DNA from 4 places in the Pseudoduganella sp. R-31 genome. Region 3 is predicted to be linked to each of the others. Evidence: predicted binding sites of a transcription regulator. Region 3 holds the regulator's gene; each other region holds the start of a gene.
What was found. Region 3 encodes sigma-54, which starts transcription at its own class of promoters, with help from an activator protein. Its sites were predicted from a motif close to TGGCANGNAANCTGCTTT; they were not measured.

Region 1 (4,258 bases), 1.0 Mb from region 3:
CTCTGAACTCTTCCTCCTGAAGGTCAAAGCAACGTTTCCCGGCAATCCGCGATGAATTCTGCCATAGTGCCGTTGTGCACGCGAGCGCTAACGATTCGCTTCGGCGCTTTCGGCAACAGCAGCCTATAAGCCTTCATGACTCGATAGAAGTGCTTGTGATTAAACAGCGCCAGGCCCGCTGCCATGCGCCGGCGGTTGACCAGCGCCCAGTGCGTCGATAGCCGTACGTCGGCAATTGACCAATCTCCGCGCGAATCGCGTCGACCAAGGCAAGGTCGGCAAGTACGTCCATCTCGCGCACCGTGCGGCCATCAACCCAATCCGGCGACCGCGTTATCAACTCAATCACGTGAGAGCGCGCCACGCCCAAGGCCTCGCAGACCGGTTTCACTGGTCGTCCTTCGGCAACAAGGGCGCGGGCAAGCCACTTTTTTTTCGCGGGCAAAGTCCACGGACTCCTTCAGAATTTCAGCCTCCATGGCTTTTTTGCCCAGCATGCGCCGCAGGTGTGCGATTTGGGCGCGGGCGGCTGCGAGCTCGCTGGCTGGCACGACCGATTCGCCGGCATGGACTGCCACCAGGGCGCCTTCGCGCTCCAATTTCCGCCAGTTGAATAGCTGGCTCGCGCTGATTCCGTGTTTGCGCGCCACCAGCGAAACGCTCATTCCTGGCTCGTACGTTTCGCGCACCAGTGCTGCCTTTTCTGCTGCGGACCATCGACAACGCTTCTCGTCGCTGACCGCCACCAACTCGATTGATTGCCTGCTCTTAGTCATATGCCTAGTCCTATTGCTAGTCGTAAGGATAATGCATAGACTGTGTCCGGCGATTCAGGAAGCTATCTCAGTCGCCAATTACAACAATGCGTTAGCAGCAGTCTGGCGGCAGTTTGCTGGCACGTATTTGAATTTACTCATCGAATCTACGCTACAAGCCCAGGTGAGTTGGTGGGTTGGAATAATGCCCTGGGTTAGTCGACTGCCAAGAGCACCATTGGCGCCTGCGCCATCGAAGGGAGTCATGGTGAGCGTTACATTCCCGGCTTTTTCGGTTGTCTTGACAGTAATCACACCACCAATGTCGACGCTAAGTACTAATACAATGTTTTGCGTCGCTTTACCTACATTAAGAGGAGTCGCAAACGGAGTGCCATTGGCAGCATTGTCGGCAACCGCAATTTTAGCAGCATCAGCAACAGCCATTGCTTCGGTCACACGAGCGCGAACGGCATAGTCTTGGTATGCCGGCAAAGCAACTGCCGCCAGAATACCAACGATCGCCACGACGATCATCAGCTCGATCAGGGTAAAACCTTGCTGCGCTTGCTTCTCGCATTGTGCGAACTTCATGCTTCTCTCCTACTAAGTATTGCGAATCACGACGACTCAACGTTTTACTTCACACAGAATGCTCAGCAATGAGCGTGCCAGGCATCTAGACGGTTTTTGCCGTGCAGGGTGTGCCTGGCATCCGAATTATGAAAGCTACCGGCACGAACAAGACGGGCGCTTCGCATATAAGCAACACTCACAAGCTCGGTCAACACCAACAGGCTAAAAGGATGCATGCCTGACTTAGCGTAATGAAAGTGAAGCCACTGGGCAGCAAAATGCATTAGCGGTGCTTACCAAAAAGCCATGCACGACATTATGGATTTGGCACCAATTGTATGAAAAATGCCCGCAAAGAGCGGGCATTTTTTTAGTCGAGCTAGCCGCTAATTACAGCAGAGCTTTAGCTTCAGTTTGGCGGCAGTTTGCTGGTGCGTACTTATATTTCTTCTCGTCGCTAATGCTGCAGGCCCATACGATTTGGTTGACTGGTGGAGTACCTGCAGTCAGACCGGTGCCGATAGCGCCATCAAACGGGGTCATGGTGATAGTGAAAGCACCTGCTTTATCAGTCGTCACGACGGTGATAACGCCGCTAGCGTCGATTGCAGGTGGGGTTGCAATGTTTTGCGTCGCCTTACCTGGATTCAGGCCAGTTGCAAACGGAGTGCCATTGGCAGCGTTGTCGGCTACGGTAACTTTAGCGGCATCAGCAGCAGTAATTGCTTCAGCAACACGGGAACGAACGGTGTAGTCCTGGTATGCAGGCAGGGCAACAGCTGCCAGAATACCAATGATCGCCACAACGATCATCAGTTCGATCAGGGTGAAACCCTGCTGTGCTTGCTTCTTGTATTGTGCGAATTTCATGCTTCTCTCCTGTTGAGTGTTGGGAGCCTCATCGGCTCAAAGTTTTGCTGCACACCGCATACTATGCAATGAGCGTGCCAGGCCAAATTCGCGATGTTTTTGCCGTTTTTTGGCAATATCTTTGGTGCATCTCGCCCGGTGGCGCAGGTCCATGCTGCGCCACAGTTTTGGCGTGGCACGACAATCAGCGTATCATCCGGGCTTGGCACAGCCTTTTGATGCGCCACGGCAACTATTACCCCGTAAGTTTCTGCCCAGAATATTCCTGAAATGTTCGCTAGCAAACTTTACTGAAGATGAGAAATGAACCAACAGATCAAAATTAGCACCGCCATCACATTGACCGGTTGGAGCAAGCGCACGTTTTGGCGCAGATTTGCCGATGGTTCGGTGGAACGGGGCGCCGAGAACCATGTAAAAGCAAATGAAGTTTCGACAGTTGTGCTGGATTCAATACTTCCGCACCTATGGGTGACGCTAACAGCCGAGGATTTACAGCTTGTATTAGATGCAGATGCGGGCCATGCGCAGGCCCAGTCCGATTTGGCACTACTTTTTCGTGACTTAGAGAAGCACAAGGAGGCGCTGTACTGGCTCGAACTCGCGATAAAGCAGGGCGATGTGAGCGCGATGCACTGGATGGGCCGGGCTTACGTCGAGGGCACAGGTGTTCCCAAGGACGACAATTTAGGGCTGATGTGGATTGCGAAGGCTGCAGCTGGTGGCCACATCGTATCGCAGGCGCAAATTTCCGGAATGATTCGCTGTGTTACAGTAACGAACAGCGATTGACCAGACCATATCGTGGGGGATTCTCCCAGTTAAGTTCAAGCCTTCTGCCCCCCAAAAGGTCCGGTTGCGGATTTTGCTGATTTCAGACAACCCTCCAGGATTCGTGTGGACTTCCAGTCTTTGAGTTGCCCGCAGTGTGGCGGAGTGCTGCCACGCCAGGCCATTTGGCGCACCGTCGAGTGCCCATATTGCGCCGCCACCGTCACCCGTTCCGATGCCGTCGTCGACGTGGCGCGCTTCCGCGAAGCGCTCCTGCGCTTCCAGAACGACCCGGTCGGCCAGGATGCCCGCTGCGGCGAACGGCGCTACCGCATCATCCGTCTGTTATACGAAGGCGCTGGTTCGCGTGTCGTGCTGGCACGCCGCTGCGGGCGGCTGGGCGAACACGTGGTGCTGAAATACGCCGACGCGGCCAAGCTGGGGCGCGAACACGACATCCTGCGCCAACTGCAGGCGGACACCTCGCCGGGCTCCGCATATTTTTCGCAGCGCCTGCCCGAATCGATCGCACTGGGCCCGGACGGCAATGGCGGCACGGTACATATACTGCGCCATCCACCGGGCTATTGGGGAAGCCTGGCCGAAGTCCACCGGCATTATGGAACCGGTCTTGATGCGCGCCATGTGGTCTGGATGTGGCGCCGCGTGCTTGAAGTTCTGGCGCACGTGCACAGTATCGGCTGGAGCCATGGCGCGGTAAGTCTGGAACATATGCTGGTGCACCCTGCCGACCATGGCGTCTTCCTGATCGGCTGGTCAGGCGCGAAGCGGGCTGGCGACCAGTCGCGCGACTTGCTGCAGTCGGCGTGGAGCATGCGCGCCCTGCTCGCCGGCCAGCGTGCTGGCGATGACGCGCCAGCTTTGCCGGCGTCGGTTCCGGCGCCCCTGGCGGAGTTGCTGCAGCGCGCCTGTTCCGACGCCCGCTGGCTTCGGGCGCAAGGCGCAGCAGGTTTGCACTACGAAGTCACCAGCGCAGCGGCAGCCGCTTTCGGCCCGCCGCGCTTCCTGCATTTCCACCCAACGCATTAATCGTATCCAAAGGAGCCAAATTGGGACACGGTAACTACTCCTTCGCAGCCCACGCTGCCCTGGTCGCCGACCGCGCATCCGCGTCGCGCACCGAAGTATTCCAGCAACGTGCTTGCCATCCCCTGATGAACCCCAAGGGCATCAAGATGCGCGAGTCGCGCGACAATGCCGACCATCCGAACTCGCTGGGCATTGTCTTTGCGCTCGACGTCACCGGTTCGATGGGCGACATCCCG
Region 2 (4,258 bases), 130 kb from region 3:
AACCGGCAGGCGGTTGTGGCGCAACACATCCACCGAAGGCCAGTTGACGCCCGCGCCGGCAACGAGCTTGCGCAGGTCGCCCAGGCTGCGAACCTCGCGGAAGCGGGCTTCATCCTCCTTGCGGATCATGAAGACGCGATAGTCGTTCAGCTCGCGCACCAGGGAGATGCGAATCGGCAGCAGGTCGCGTTCCCGCTCGGCGTTGGTGCCGTCCCACATGATGTTGATGACGCCATTGCGCTTGAGTTCCAGGGCGCGGCGCGGGCTGGTCAGTTCGTGGGGATAGAACTCGATGGAGAAGGGGCCGTCGGTCTTTTCCAGCGCGAGGCGCAGCAGCAGGTGAAAGTAGGTGACCTGTACCTCGGAGCCAGGCGTGACCGAGGGCAGGACGAAGCGCATCAGCGGCGCATTGGCCGCGTCGCCCGCATTGGCCAGGGTGGATGCTGCCGCCAGCAGCAAGCCGGCGGCAGAGCGTTGCAGCTTTTTCAGCACTGATTACTGCGGCTTGACGAACTTCAGCGTCATGCGGTCGCTCTCGCCAATGGCAGCGTACTTGGCGCGGTCCTTGTCCTTGTTGGTGAAGGTCGGAGGCAAGGCCCACACCCCGTTCTCGTGGTTGGCGTCATCCTTGGCATTGGCGTTGACTTCAGACTTTGCCACCAGCTTGAAGCCGGCCTGTTCGGCCATCTTGATGACATAGGCTTCGTGCATATAGCCGGTACTGGCCTTGGCATCCTGGGTCATGGCGGACGGCAGGCGGTGTTCTTCCACGCCGAAGATACCGCCTGGTTTCAGCGTGTCGTAGATGCTGGCCATCAGCTTCTTCATGTTCTCGTCGCCGGTGCCGATCCAGTTATGGATGTTGCGGAACGTGAGCACCATGTCGGCGCTGCCTTTCGGCGCGTAAGTGTATACGCCGTTGCCCGGTTCGAAGGCGCCCAGCACCACCTTGTCGCGGCCCGGCTGCTTGGCCAGGAACTCCTGGAAGCGTTCAGCCGACTTGCGCACGCGTTCGTCGGCCGATTGCGGGCTGGAGCCGGCGGTAATCAGCTTGCCCTGGTCGCGCAGGTAAGGGGCCAGGATTTCGGTGTACCAGCCGCCGCCCGGCGACAGTTCGACCACCGTCATGTTCGGCTTGATGCCGAAGAAGGTCAGGGTCTCGTAAGGATGGCGGTACTGGTCGCGTTTGACGTTGTCCGCGTTGCGGGTAGGGCTGGCGATTGCAGCTTTCAGGGCAGGATCTGCCAGTGCAACGCCGGAAAAACCGGTAAAGCCAACGGCCAGCAGGCCGGCCAGGACGTACTGTTTCATTCAGGAGTCTCCTTTTTTCGTTGGGCAGGCGACGCAGCGGCTCCGGTCGCCCGGGACTTGATGATCGTGCAAGCTGGCCGCCCGGTCAAGTGTCCGCGCGGACGGTGTGCGGACACTGCCCGGACACTTTTTGCGGATATGTTTCAGCTTTGTACAAGCTTTACACAATGGCATAAAAATTGCGTACGATTTGATCCCTGCAAGCTGTCTTAGGTAAAAACGATAACCCTGGAGAGACTATGGAACGACGTGCATTCCTCAACATGAGCGGCGGTGCAATGGCTGCCATGATGATGCCTTTTGGCCGCGCCATTGCGGCCGACGAGCTGGTAAAGCCCGTGGAAGTGAAGTTCAAGAAGATGCTGGCAGATACCGCGCTGACCGCGGCCACCCAGGCCGGCGCCAGCTACTGCGACGTGCGCATCGGCCGCTACCTGAACCAGTTCATCACGACCCGTGACCTGAACATCGAAAACGTCACCAATACCGAATCCGCTGGCGTGGGCGTGCGCGTGATCGCCAACGGCGCCTACGGCTTTGCCGCCACCAGCGACATGTCGCCGGACGGCGTGGCCGGCGCGGCGCGCCAGGCGGTCGCCATCGCCAAGGCGAACGCCAAGCTGCAGGCAGCCGGCGTGCAGCTGGCGCCGACGCCGGGCGTGGGCGAAGTGTCGTGGGCGACCCCGATCAAGAAGGACTGGCGCACCGTGCCGATCAAGGAGAAGGCCGACCTGCTGATCACCGCCAACAAGGGCGCGCTGGAAGCCGGCGCTTCGTTCATCCAGTCCTTGCTGTTCCAGGTTAACCAGCAGAAGTACTTCGCTTCCACCGACGGTTCCTATATCGACCAGGACCTGCATCGCCTGTGGGTGCCGTTCTTCGCCACGGCCGTTGACAAGTCGACCGGCAAGTTCCGCAGCCGTTCCGACCTGGGCACCCCGGTCGGCATGGGCTATGAATACCTGGACGGCCGCAAGGAAGACAAGATCAAGGCAGCGGGCGGCGTCGCCACGCTGTACAACCGTACCTATGACCTGGTCGAGGATGCGAAGGCCGCCGGCCGCCAGGCCAAGGAAAAGCTGACCGCCAAGTCGGTCGAGCCGGGCAAGTACGACCTGGTGCTGTCGCCGGAACATATGTGGCTGACCATCCACGAATCCGTCGGCCACCCGACCGAACTCGATCGCGTGCTGGGCTACGAGGCCAACTTCGCCGGCACTTCCTTCGCGACCCTGGACAAGCAGCAGTCGAAGAAATTCAAGTACGGTTCGGACCTGGTCAACATCGAGGCAGACAAAACCATCCAGGGTTCGCTGGGGGCGGTCGGCTACGACGACGAAGGCGTCAAGTGCAAGAAGTGGGACATCATCAAGGACGGCATCCTGGTGAATTACCAGGCTACGCGCGACCAGGCGGCGGTGATCGGCGAGAAAGAATCGCACGGCTGCTCCTACGCGGACTCCTGGAGCAATGTGCAGTTCCAGCGCATGCCTAACGTTTCGCTCAAGGCTGGCAAGAAGAAGATGACCCCGGACGAACTGGTGAAAGACGTGAAGAAGGGCATCTACATCGTGGGGGCCGGTTCCTTCTCGATCGACCAGCAGCGCTACAACTTCCAGTTCGGCGGCCAGATGTTCTACGAGATCAAGGACGGCAAGATCGGCCAGATGCTGGAAGACGTGGCTTACCAGTCGAATACCCAGGAGTTCTGGAACGCCTGCACCGCCATGTGCGATGAGCGCGACTGGCGCATGGGCGGCTCTTTCTTCGACGGCAAAGGCCAGCCGATGCAGGTGAGCGCGGTGTCGCACGGTTCGTCAACTTCGCGATTCAACGGCATCAACGTGATCAACACTGCACGCAAGATCGGCTAAGGCGAAAGGACTACGAATGAAGATCCTGAATCAGGAAGAGACCAAGCGCATCTCCGACAAGGTCATGTCGCTGAGCAAAGCCGATGAGTGCATCGTCACCATCAACGGCAGCCGCACCGGCAATATCCGCTATGCGCGCAATGCCGTGTCGACTGCCGGCCTGGTGGAAAATACCCAGCTGTCCGTGGCGGTCGCCTTCGGCAAGAAGCAGGGCACGGCAGTCATCAACGAGTTTGACGACAAGTCGCTGGCGAAAGCCGTGCAGCGCGCGGAAGAACTGGCAAAACTGGCGCCGGAAAATCCGGAGTTCATGCCGACGCCGGACAAGCAGGCGTTCAAGGGCTCCGACACCTTCAGCAAGTCGACCGACGCGATCAATCCTGAGTACCGCGCGCAGGTGGCGGCTTACAGCATCGAGGCCTGCAAGAAGAAGGGCCTGGTCGCTGCGGGCTTCTTTACCGACCAGTCCTCGTTCGAGACAGTCGCCAACTCGCGCGGCGTGTTCGGCCACCAGTCGCAGACCGGCATCGACTTCACCTGCACCGTGCGGACCGAAGACGGCCGCGGTTCGGGCTGGGTGCGCCGCGATGCTCAGGACGTCAATCGCTTCGATCCGCGCGCAGCGGCCGAAGTGGCGATGGAGAAGGCGATCCGCTCGGCAGAAGCCAAGGCGCTGGAGCCTGGCCGCTATACGGTGATCCTGGAACCTGCCGCGACTTCCGACCTGCTGGCGTTCATGTTCAGCAGCTTCGACGCGCGTTCGGCCGACGAGGGCCGCAGCTTCCTGGCCAAGAAGGGCGGCGGCAACCGCATGGGCGAAAAACTGTTCGACGAGCAGGTGAACGTGTGGGCCGACCCGTGGGATAAGGATATTCCTGTGCTGCCATGGGATAACCAGACCTTGCTGGCGCGCGAGCGCATGGACATCATCAAGAACGGCAAGATCGCTTCGTTGAACTACTCGCCGTTCTGGGGCAAGAAACAGGGCCAGCGCGCTGTAGGCCAACCGGGCAATATCATCATGTCCGGCGGTTCCAAGTCGACCGAGGAACTGGTTGCCTCGACCAAGAAGG
Region 3 (4,258 bases):
CCGGCAACGGCACGCTGCAGATTCCGCCCAAGGCCGCGGACCAATAACTGAGGAATGAACATGAAACGACTACTCTTGTCGGCAGCCTTGCTGCTGGGAGTCGCCGCTCCGGCGCTGGCCGAGAAAGCCGACTCCTACAAGCCGACCAACATCAGCTACGGCTCGATGGACATCGACGACGTCAAGCAGGTCACCATCCTGCTGGGCGGCGTCAAGCTGACCCGCGGCACCCTGACCATGACGGCCGAGCGCGCCTACGTCAAGCAGACGCCGGAGGGCTTCCAGCAAGTGACGCTGTTTGGCGACGGCAAGAAAGCCACCTTCCGCCAGAAGCGCGACGGCGCCGGCGACCAGTGGGTGGAAGGCGATGCCGACCGCATCGAATACGAGGAACAGGTTGAACTGGTGAAGATGTTCAACAAGGCCACCATCCGCCGCCTGGAAGGCGGCAAGCAGAACGACGAAGTGCAGGGTGAGTTCATTTCTTACGACAGCCGCAAGGAATTTTTCAGCGTGCGCAATTCGGCCAGCGGGGAGAGCAAGCCCGGCGGCGGTCGCGGCACCATGGTGATCCAGCCGACCCGTACCGAACCCCCAGCGACGCCGACGGAGAAGAAGTAAGCATGCAAGCAAATAACTGCGCCAGCACGCTGGTCGTGCGCGGCCTCCAGAAAACCTATGGCAAGCGACAGGTGGTGCACGACGTTTCGCTGCAAGTCGATTGCGGTGAAGTGGTCGGCCTGCTCGGTCCCAACGGTGCCGGCAAGACTACCTCTTTCTACATGATCGTCGGCCTGGTGGCTTCCGATGCAGGCACCATCGATATCGGCGGCACCGACGTGTCGAGCCTGCCGATCCACAAGCGCGCCACGCTGGGCCTGTCCTACCTGCCGCAGGAAGCTTCGGTGTTCCGCAAGCTGACGGTGGAAGAAAACATTCGTGCCGTACTGGAACTGCAGAAGGTGGACGGCAAGCCTCTGCCCAAGGCGGAAATCAAGCAGCGCCTGGAATCGCTGCTGGCCGACTTGCAAATCGAGAAGCTGCGCGAGAACCCGGCCCTGTCGCTGTCGGGTGGCGAGCGCCGCCGCGTGGAAATTGCGCGCGCCCTGGCCACCAACCCGCGCTTCGTGTTGCTCGACGAACCGTTTGCCGGCGTGGATCCGATCGCCGTGATCGAAATCCAACGTATTGTGCGTTTCCTGAAGGAGCGCAATATCGGTGTGCTGATCACCGACCATAATGTGCGTGAGACCCTCGGCATTTGCGACCGCGCCTACATCATCAACCAGGGCGCCGTGCTGGCCTCGGGCCGCCCGGACGACATCATTGCCAACGAATCCGTTCGCCGCGTCTACCTCGGCGAACACTTCCGCATGTAAACGAAGGCCATGAAACAAACACTGCAACTGCGAACCTCGCAACACCTGGCGCTGACGCCGCAGCTGCAACAATCCATCCGCCTGCTGCAGCTGTCCACGCTGGAGCTGCACCAGGAGTTGGAACAGCTGCTTGGCGACAATCCCATGCTGGAGCGCCTTGACGACCCGCTCGACCACTCGGTACGGCTGCTGGCCGATGGCGCCATCAGCCAGGGCAACGGCAATGGCACCGAAGCTCCCGCCACGCCTTCGGCTGAAGGCCCGCAAGGCGAGGGCGGCGAAGCCCCGGCCGCTGCCGGCGAAAGCGATACCTATGAAGGCGGCGACCATGAAGCCGGCAACGGCAGCGACGACGCCGACTGGAGCGCCAGCGCCGGCAGCAAATCCGCCGACGACGAAGACAGCCGCCCGCAACTGGAAGCTTCCGGCTGCACGCTGCGCGAACACCTGCTCGAGCAGATGCGCGTCACCGTGCAGGAGCCGCGCGACCGCGCGCTGATGGAACTGATCATCGATGCGCTGGACGAGAACGGCTACCTGGAAGAGCCGCTGGAAGAAATCCACGAGCGCCTGCCGCCCGAGCTGGAAATCGAACTGGACGACCTGCGCTGCAGCCTGGTGCTGCTGCAAAGCTTCGATCCGCCCGGCGTCGCCGCACGCAATGCCTCCGAATGCCTGGCGCTGCAGATCAGGCGCATGCCCGGCGTGCCGCTGGTGACGCGCCGCATGGCGCTGACCATCGTCGAGAAGCACCTGACCTGGTTCGCCCAGCGCGAGTTCACCAAGCTGAAGAAAGCGCTCGACTGCGACGATGAAGACTTGCGCGAAGCACAGTGCGTGATCCGCCAGTGCAACCCGCATCCGGGCGCCGAATTTGCGTCAGGCGAGTCAGACTACGTGGTGCCGGACGTGATCGTGAAAAAGGGCCGCGGCGGCTGGATCGTCACCCTGAACAACGACGTGGTGCCGCGCCTGCGCGTGAACGCGCTGTATGCCAACCTGCTCAAGCAAGGCAAGAGCGAGTCGCAGATGAATGGCCAGCTGCAGGAGGCCAAGTGGTTGATCAAGAATATGCGCCAGCGCTTCGACACGATCCTGCGCGTCGCGGAAGCGATAGTAGAAAGACAAAAGAACTTTTTCAGTCATGGCGCAGTGGCCATGAGACCCCTTGTGTTGCGTGAAATTGCTGATACACTGGGACTACACGAGAGCACTATTTCTCGCGTAACAACTCAAAAATATATGCTCACCCCGCATGGCATGTTTGAGTTGAAATATTTCTTTGGTAGCCACGTCGCGACCGAAGCCGGGGGGGAGGCTTCCTCGACTGCGATACGGGCACTGATCGTGCAATTGACAGGAGCAGAAGACCCGAAAAATCCTTTATCCGACAGTAAGATTGCGGACATGCTGGGTGAACAAGGCATGGTGATTGCGCGACGGACTGTTGCCAAATATCGAGAAGCGTTGAAGATCCCTCCAGTTAGCCTCCGCAAATCGTTGTAGTGCAGTGCATGGGTTCCTCTGTGCGTTTCGGCGTGCACGAACTCGAGAGCGACATCATCTTTAGGAGTGTGTATGAATCTCACCATCAGTGGACATCATGTCGAAGTGACCCCAGCCATTCGCGAGTACGTGCAGAACAAGCTGGAACGAGTCAAGCGCCATTTCGATCAAGTAATCGATATTGCTGTCATCCTGACTGTAGATAACCTCACCGAGAAAGAGAAACGCCAGAAAGCCGAAATCAACCTGCGCATGTCTGGCAAAACTGTTTACGTCGAAAGCCTGTCGCAAGACCTTTACGCCGCCATCGATACCCTGATTGATAAACTGGATCGCCAGGTCATGAAATACAAGGACCGTGTGCAGAACCACAGTCATGCGGCCATCAAGCATTTCCCGGATACGTATGAGGCACCACCCACCGCCATGTAAAGGACTGGCCGTGCAGCACACCAAAGGGCGCAATTGGCGCCCTTTTTTGCGACCAGTGTGCGTTAGAATATTTGCATGAGCGAACACGTACACACCCAACTCTCCAACGGTACCGGCTTCATCACGCTGGACCGCCCCAAGACCCTCAATTCACTGTCCCTCGACATGGTGCGCGCGATGACGCAGGCGCTGCTGGCATGGCGCGACGATGCGTCGGTGGCGGCGGTCGTGGTGCGCAGCAGCAGCGAACGCGCGCTGTGCGCAGGCGGCGATATCCGCTTCTTCCACGACGTCGGCCGCGGCAATACGCAAGGCGGCAGCGCGCTGCTGGAGGACTTCTTCACCGAAGAATATGCGCTGAACCATTTAATCCATTTCTACCCCAAGCCTTATGTGGCGCTGATGGATGGCGTGGTGATGGGCGGCGGCATGGGCATCGCGCAGGGCGGGCCGGAGTGCGGCGTGCGCATCGTCACGGGCCGTACCAGGATGGCGATGCCCGAGGTGAACATCGGCCTGTTTCCCGACGTGGGCGGCAGTCACTTCCTGTCGCATGCGCCGGGCCAGCTTGGCATGTGGCTCGGCCTCACCGGGCTGACGGTCGGCGCCGCGGATGCGCTCTACCTCGACCTGGCTGACTACTTCGTGCCGGAAACTGAACTGGCCGGACTGGCCAAGCTGTTCGAGTCGACGCCCGGCAAATCGTTGCGCGATGCTGTCGCGGTCTTTGCCGGCCCGCACAACGCCTTCGCCGGCGACAGCGAACTGGAAGCGCAGCGTGCCCTGATCGATCAGCATTTCTCGGCGGGCTCGGTACCCGCCATCATGGATTCGCTGCGAGGCGACAGCACGCCTTTCGCGCAGAAATCGCTGAAGGCAATGGAATTGCGCTCGCCGCTGATGATGAGCGTGACCCACGAGCTGCTGAAGCGCGGCGCGTC
Region 4 (4,258 bases), 2.7 Mb from region 3:
GAGGTTCACAAAACCCAGCACCAGCCAGAAGGTAATCCACATGAAATGCAGGCGCACCCAGACATGTTCCGGCAGTTGGACCTGCTTTTCCATCGCCAGGCGGATCATGTTTTTATCGAAGAAGCGGTACGCCACCAGCATGGCCGTCGCAAGCGACCAGTAAATAATGGTTGGCTTCCACTTGATAAAGTCATCGTCGTGGAAATAGATGGTCATGCCGCCGAATACGATAAACACTACCAGGGAAACCCATAGAGCCCCGTCGACCTTCTTGCGCCGGGCCAGCAGATATAACACCTGGGCAGCGGTGCCGATAATGCCGACAATAGTCGCGACCACGATCGGCGCCTGCGATGCCGGAATCGCTCCGCCGGAAACCAGGCCGCCAAGATGGGCATTCAGCATGGCATGCGCGGCCTCCTGGTGACTGCCGGCAAATTTGTAGCTGACAAAAAACAGGATCAGCGGAAACAGGTCAAAAATAATCTTCATCTTTTCAAGGCTTCGGTTCAAAGCGCAGCGAGGCCGAATTAATGCAATAGCGCAATCCGGTCGGCGGCGGGCCATCAGGGAAGACGTGGCCCAGGTGGGCATCACATACTGCACAGATGATTTCGGTGCGCAGCATACCATGCGAGCGATCCGTTTTCTCTATGATATTCGCAGGATCGAGCGCCTTGAAGTAACTCGGCCAGCCGCAGCCGGAATCGAATTTGGCATCCGACTCGAAAAGCGGGGTGTTGCAGCATACGCAGGTGTAAATGCCATGCTCGTGGTGGTCCCAGAACTTGCCCGTAAATGCGCGCTCGGTGGCGGCATGGCGGGTAACCTGGTATTCCATCGGGTCGAGCTGGGCGCGCCATTCGGCATCGGTCTTGACAACTTTGTCGCTCATTGTTGATCTCTCACGAAGAGCAGCTTACCGAGAGCTGGCTGGACCAGTCTGGCGGAAAGCCTGCATATTGTTCATTCTCTGCTTGTTCGTCGAAGGGGCGTTCGAGCAGGGTCAAGAGGCGCTCGACTTCGGAAAAGTCCTTATTTTGCGCCTTTTCGATGGCGAGCTGTGCCATATAGTTTCGCAGCACATACTTGGGATTGACCTGATCCATCGCAAGTTTGCGCGCAGCATCGTCGCTGTTTTCGGCGCGCAGGCGCGCACGATAAGCTTCGGCCCATTGATCGAAAGCGGGGCGATCGATGAACAAGTCGCGCAAGGGTTCGTCGCCTTCCGAGCTGCCGGCGCGCAAGGCGCTCAGGCGGCGGAAGAAAATCGTGAAGTCAGTGTGGTTGGCTTGCAGGATGGCAAACAGGCCGTCAAGCAGTTCGCGGTCGCCTTCTTGCGTGGTAGCCAAACCGAGCTTGGCATGCAGCAGCTGATCGATGTGACGCGCGAACTCCGGCTGGTAGACGTCGAGCGCTTCCTGGGTCAGTTCGACTTCGCCAATCAGCGGCAACAAGGCTTGCGCGAGGGCGTAGCAGTTCCAGTGACCGATCTGCGGCTGGTTGGAATACGAGTAACGGCCACGCTCGTCGCTATGGTTGCAGATCTGGTTGGCGTCGAATCCGTCCATGAAACCGAAGGGGCCGTAATCGAGAGTCAGCCCCAGGATCGACATATTGTCGGAATTCATTACACCATGCATGAAGCCTACTGCTTGCCAGTGCGCAATCATGCGCGCGGTGCGGCGGGTCACTTCTTCCAGCAAGGCAGCGTACGGGTTTTCCTCGTCGCGCAGGGAAGGGTAGAAGCGGTCGATGACGTAATCGGCTAATTGCTTGAGTTCATCCGGCTTGCGATTGTAGTACCAGTGTTCAAAAGAACCAAACCGGATGAAGGTTGGGGCCATGCGGACGACGACGGCCGCGGTTTCGATCGATTCGCGCACGATTCCCTGGTCAGAACCGACTACCGACAAGGCGCGGGTGGTCGGGATGCCGAGGCCATGCATCGCTTCCGAGCACAGGAACTCACGGATGGACGAGCGCAGCACGGCGCGTCCATCGCCCATCCTCGAGTATGGCGTCATGCCGGCGCCTTTCAGCTGCAACTCGATCGGGCCCTCGGGAGTGGCTAGATCGCCGAGCAGGATGGCACGCCCGTCGCCGAGCTGGCCGGCCCAGACGCCAAACTGGTGGCCGGAATAGACAGCCGCAAGCGGCTTCGAACGCTCCGCGAGGCGGTTGCCGGTCAGGATATCAACCGCTTCTTGCGTCGCCAGCGTTGCTGGTTCAAGACCAATGAGACGTGCAGCCGCAGGACTCAGCCCAACAAGGTAAGGCGCCGGCAATGGAGTCGGCATCAGGTGAGTGTAGAACGCTGGCGGCAAACCTGCGAAGGAATTTTCAAACTGGAAGTTAGTAGCGCTCATGTCCAGCGCATTTTAACGCAGGCACCCGATGCCGTCTTGCGCCCTAAGGGAAACCTAAGTTTCCGTACGAAATCAGTGGTGACTTTCATGTCAATGTCGAGAATTCTTACAATTTTTGGGGTCAAGATTTAACTGCTGAGGTTAACCGATTGATTTCGTTGGTGAGTAACTTTTAGGCACGCTATATGCGTATAGGAGTTCGTACCATAATAAAAGGGGGTGTAACATGAAAAGTATCAAAACTGCGCTGGGTGTCTTGGGAGCAGCACTGCTGATGGGGGTTGCTCCTTTGTCTCATGCGGGCGAATGGACGCTCAATTTTAATAACGCCAACGTCTACACCGGAGACGCGCCACCCCTGCAGTCTGGGGCGACCGCAACCGACTCGTGGGCGCAACTGAAGTTTACCGACTATGGCACGAATTATGTGGACATCAGCCTGAGCGTCGCAACCGGCGTGCTGGAGTCTGGCATCTATGTGAACGACTGGTGGTTCAACGGTGATGCACTGGCCCAGACCGGAACGTTCTCCTTGTTAAGCGGGGTGAACGCCAACACCAGCATCTGCTCGGATTGCCAGAACGGAACCGGGTCCGGCAGCTACGATGGTGTGTTCCATTTTGTGAATGCGAACCCGGGTGAGCTGGCGCAGGGGAACGAATCGGTCTGGCGTCTCTCTGTCGACCTAAGCGAGACGCTAAGCGTCAATGATTTCATGTTCCTGTCGTGCATGCCAGGCCGTACCTGCGGAACGGACGGCTTGTTTGCAGCAGTGCATGTCCAGGGCTATGCATCTTCCGCTAAATCCGGTGCCTGCGTGGACGGAGAAGAAAACTGCAATCCGCCTGAATGCCCTCCAGGCGACACACGTCCGGAATGCGGAGGCGGTGAACAGGAAATTCCAGAGCCTGCTACGTTGGCTATATTCGGTGTCGGCCTGCTGGGTTTGGCGCTCAGCCGCCGACGCAGTATCCGCTGATCGCGACCTGATGAAAAAAACGGCAGCCAAGGCTGCCGTTTTTCATTGGAGAGCCGCTTACTTGCGTACGCTCACGCTGCTGGCAGCAGTGTTACCGGCGCGATCACGTGCGACTGCTTTCAGGGTATGGCTGCCGTTGCTGGGTTTCCAGCTGTAGGCCATGCTCGATCCGCTGCCCGAAGCAACCAGCGCGCCGTCCACGTAAAGCGACATCGAAATCCCAGCCGCGCCGCTATTGTCCGATGCATTCACGGTAACGTTGACGTTGCCGTGAACGGTGCCGCCATTGCTTGGGTTGGTGATAGCCACAACGGGCGCAACCGTGTCGGTCGTCGGAGAAATGGTGGTGGTACTGTTCGAGACGTTCACGCTGACTGGCGTGGAAGAGGTCACATTGCCGGCAGCATCACGCGCGACGGCCGTCAGGGTTGCCATACCGTTGGCAACGCCTTTGGAATCCCACGCAAAGCTAAATGGGCTGCTCGCATCGCTCGCTACCACCGTGCTATTGACTTTCAAGTCCACGCGCGCCACGCCGACGTTATCAGCAGCGTTGACGTTGACCGAGACGATGCCCGACACCGTGCTGCTGCCCAGCGGGGCAGCGATCGAGACCGTTGGCGCAGTGGTGTCGGCCGTGGTTGTGGTACCCGCAGCTTTTGCTACGGCAGCCGAAGCATTCACACGGCCATAGCCGAAGTAGATGTCGCGGCCGGCAGTGCCCAGGTCGACAGCGGTGGTGAACAGGATGCTCTTCACCTGGTCTGCGCTCAGGGAAGGATTGGCCGACATCACCAGGGCTGCCACCGCTGCGGCGACCGGGCTGGCGAAGGAGGTGCCATTGACCGCGCCGTAGCCGCCACCCTGGACAGTGGTGTAGATGCCCACGCCCGGCGCCGACAGCGCGACA

Region 1: a site for sigma-54 is predicted at 1,412-1,429, ahead of ACN9MY_RS09155 (pilin). Genes of this name have one in related genera too.
Region 2: a site for sigma-54 is predicted at 1,480-1,497, ahead of ACN9MY_RS03940 (TldD/PmbA family protein). Genes of this name have one in related genera too.
Region 4: a site for sigma-54 is predicted at 2,544-2,561, ahead of ACN9MY_RS16880 (PEP-CTERM sorting domain-containing protein). Genes of this name have one in related genera too.

Annotation. Positions count from the first base shown of each region.
Region 1 covers NZ_CP183986.1:2,013,677-2,017,934, reverse strand. The annotation lists partial or broken gene ACN9MY_RS09160 (transposase) at 39-776, opposite strand; gene ACN9MY_RS09155 (pilin) at 855-1,349, opposite strand; gene ACN9MY_RS09150 (pilin) at 1,722-2,201, opposite strand; gene ACN9MY_RS09145 (tetratricopeptide repeat protein) at 2,505-2,993, shown strand; gene ACN9MY_RS09140 (protein kinase family protein) at 3,138-4,022, shown strand; gene ACN9MY_RS09135 (VWA domain-containing protein) at 4,043-4,258, shown strand, end outside.
Region 2 covers NZ_CP183986.1:877,960-882,217, forward strand. The annotation lists gene ACN9MY_RS03930 (substrate-binding periplasmic protein) at 1-492, opposite strand, end outside; gene ACN9MY_RS03935 (class I SAM-dependent methyltransferase) at 496-1,311, opposite strand; gene ACN9MY_RS03940 (TldD/PmbA family protein) at 1,551-3,185, shown strand; gene ACN9MY_RS03945 (TldD/PmbA family protein) at 3,202-4,258, shown strand, end outside.
Region 3 covers NZ_CP183986.1:1,009,237-1,013,494, forward strand. The annotation lists gene lptC (LPS export ABC transporter periplasmic protein LptC) at 1-47, shown strand, start outside; gene lptA (lipopolysaccharide transport periplasmic protein LptA) at 61-621, shown strand; gene lptB (LPS export ABC transporter ATP-binding protein) at 624-1,379, shown strand; gene ACN9MY_RS04630 (RNA polymerase factor sigma-54) at 1,389-2,885, shown strand; gene hpf (ribosome hibernation-promoting factor, HPF/YfiA family) at 2,958-3,317, shown strand; gene ACN9MY_RS04640 (enoyl-CoA hydratase/isomerase family protein) at 3,393-4,258, shown strand, end outside.
Region 4 covers NZ_CP183986.1:3,702,572-3,706,829, forward strand. The annotation lists gene ACN9MY_RS16865 (septation protein A) at 1-513, opposite strand, end outside; gene msrB (peptide-methionine (R)-S-oxide reductase MsrB) at 497-895, opposite strand; gene ACN9MY_RS16875 (protein adenylyltransferase SelO) at 906-2,369, opposite strand; gene ACN9MY_RS16880 (PEP-CTERM sorting domain-containing protein) at 2,596-3,348, shown strand; gene ACN9MY_RS16885 (S8 family serine peptidase) at 3,406-4,258, opposite strand, start outside.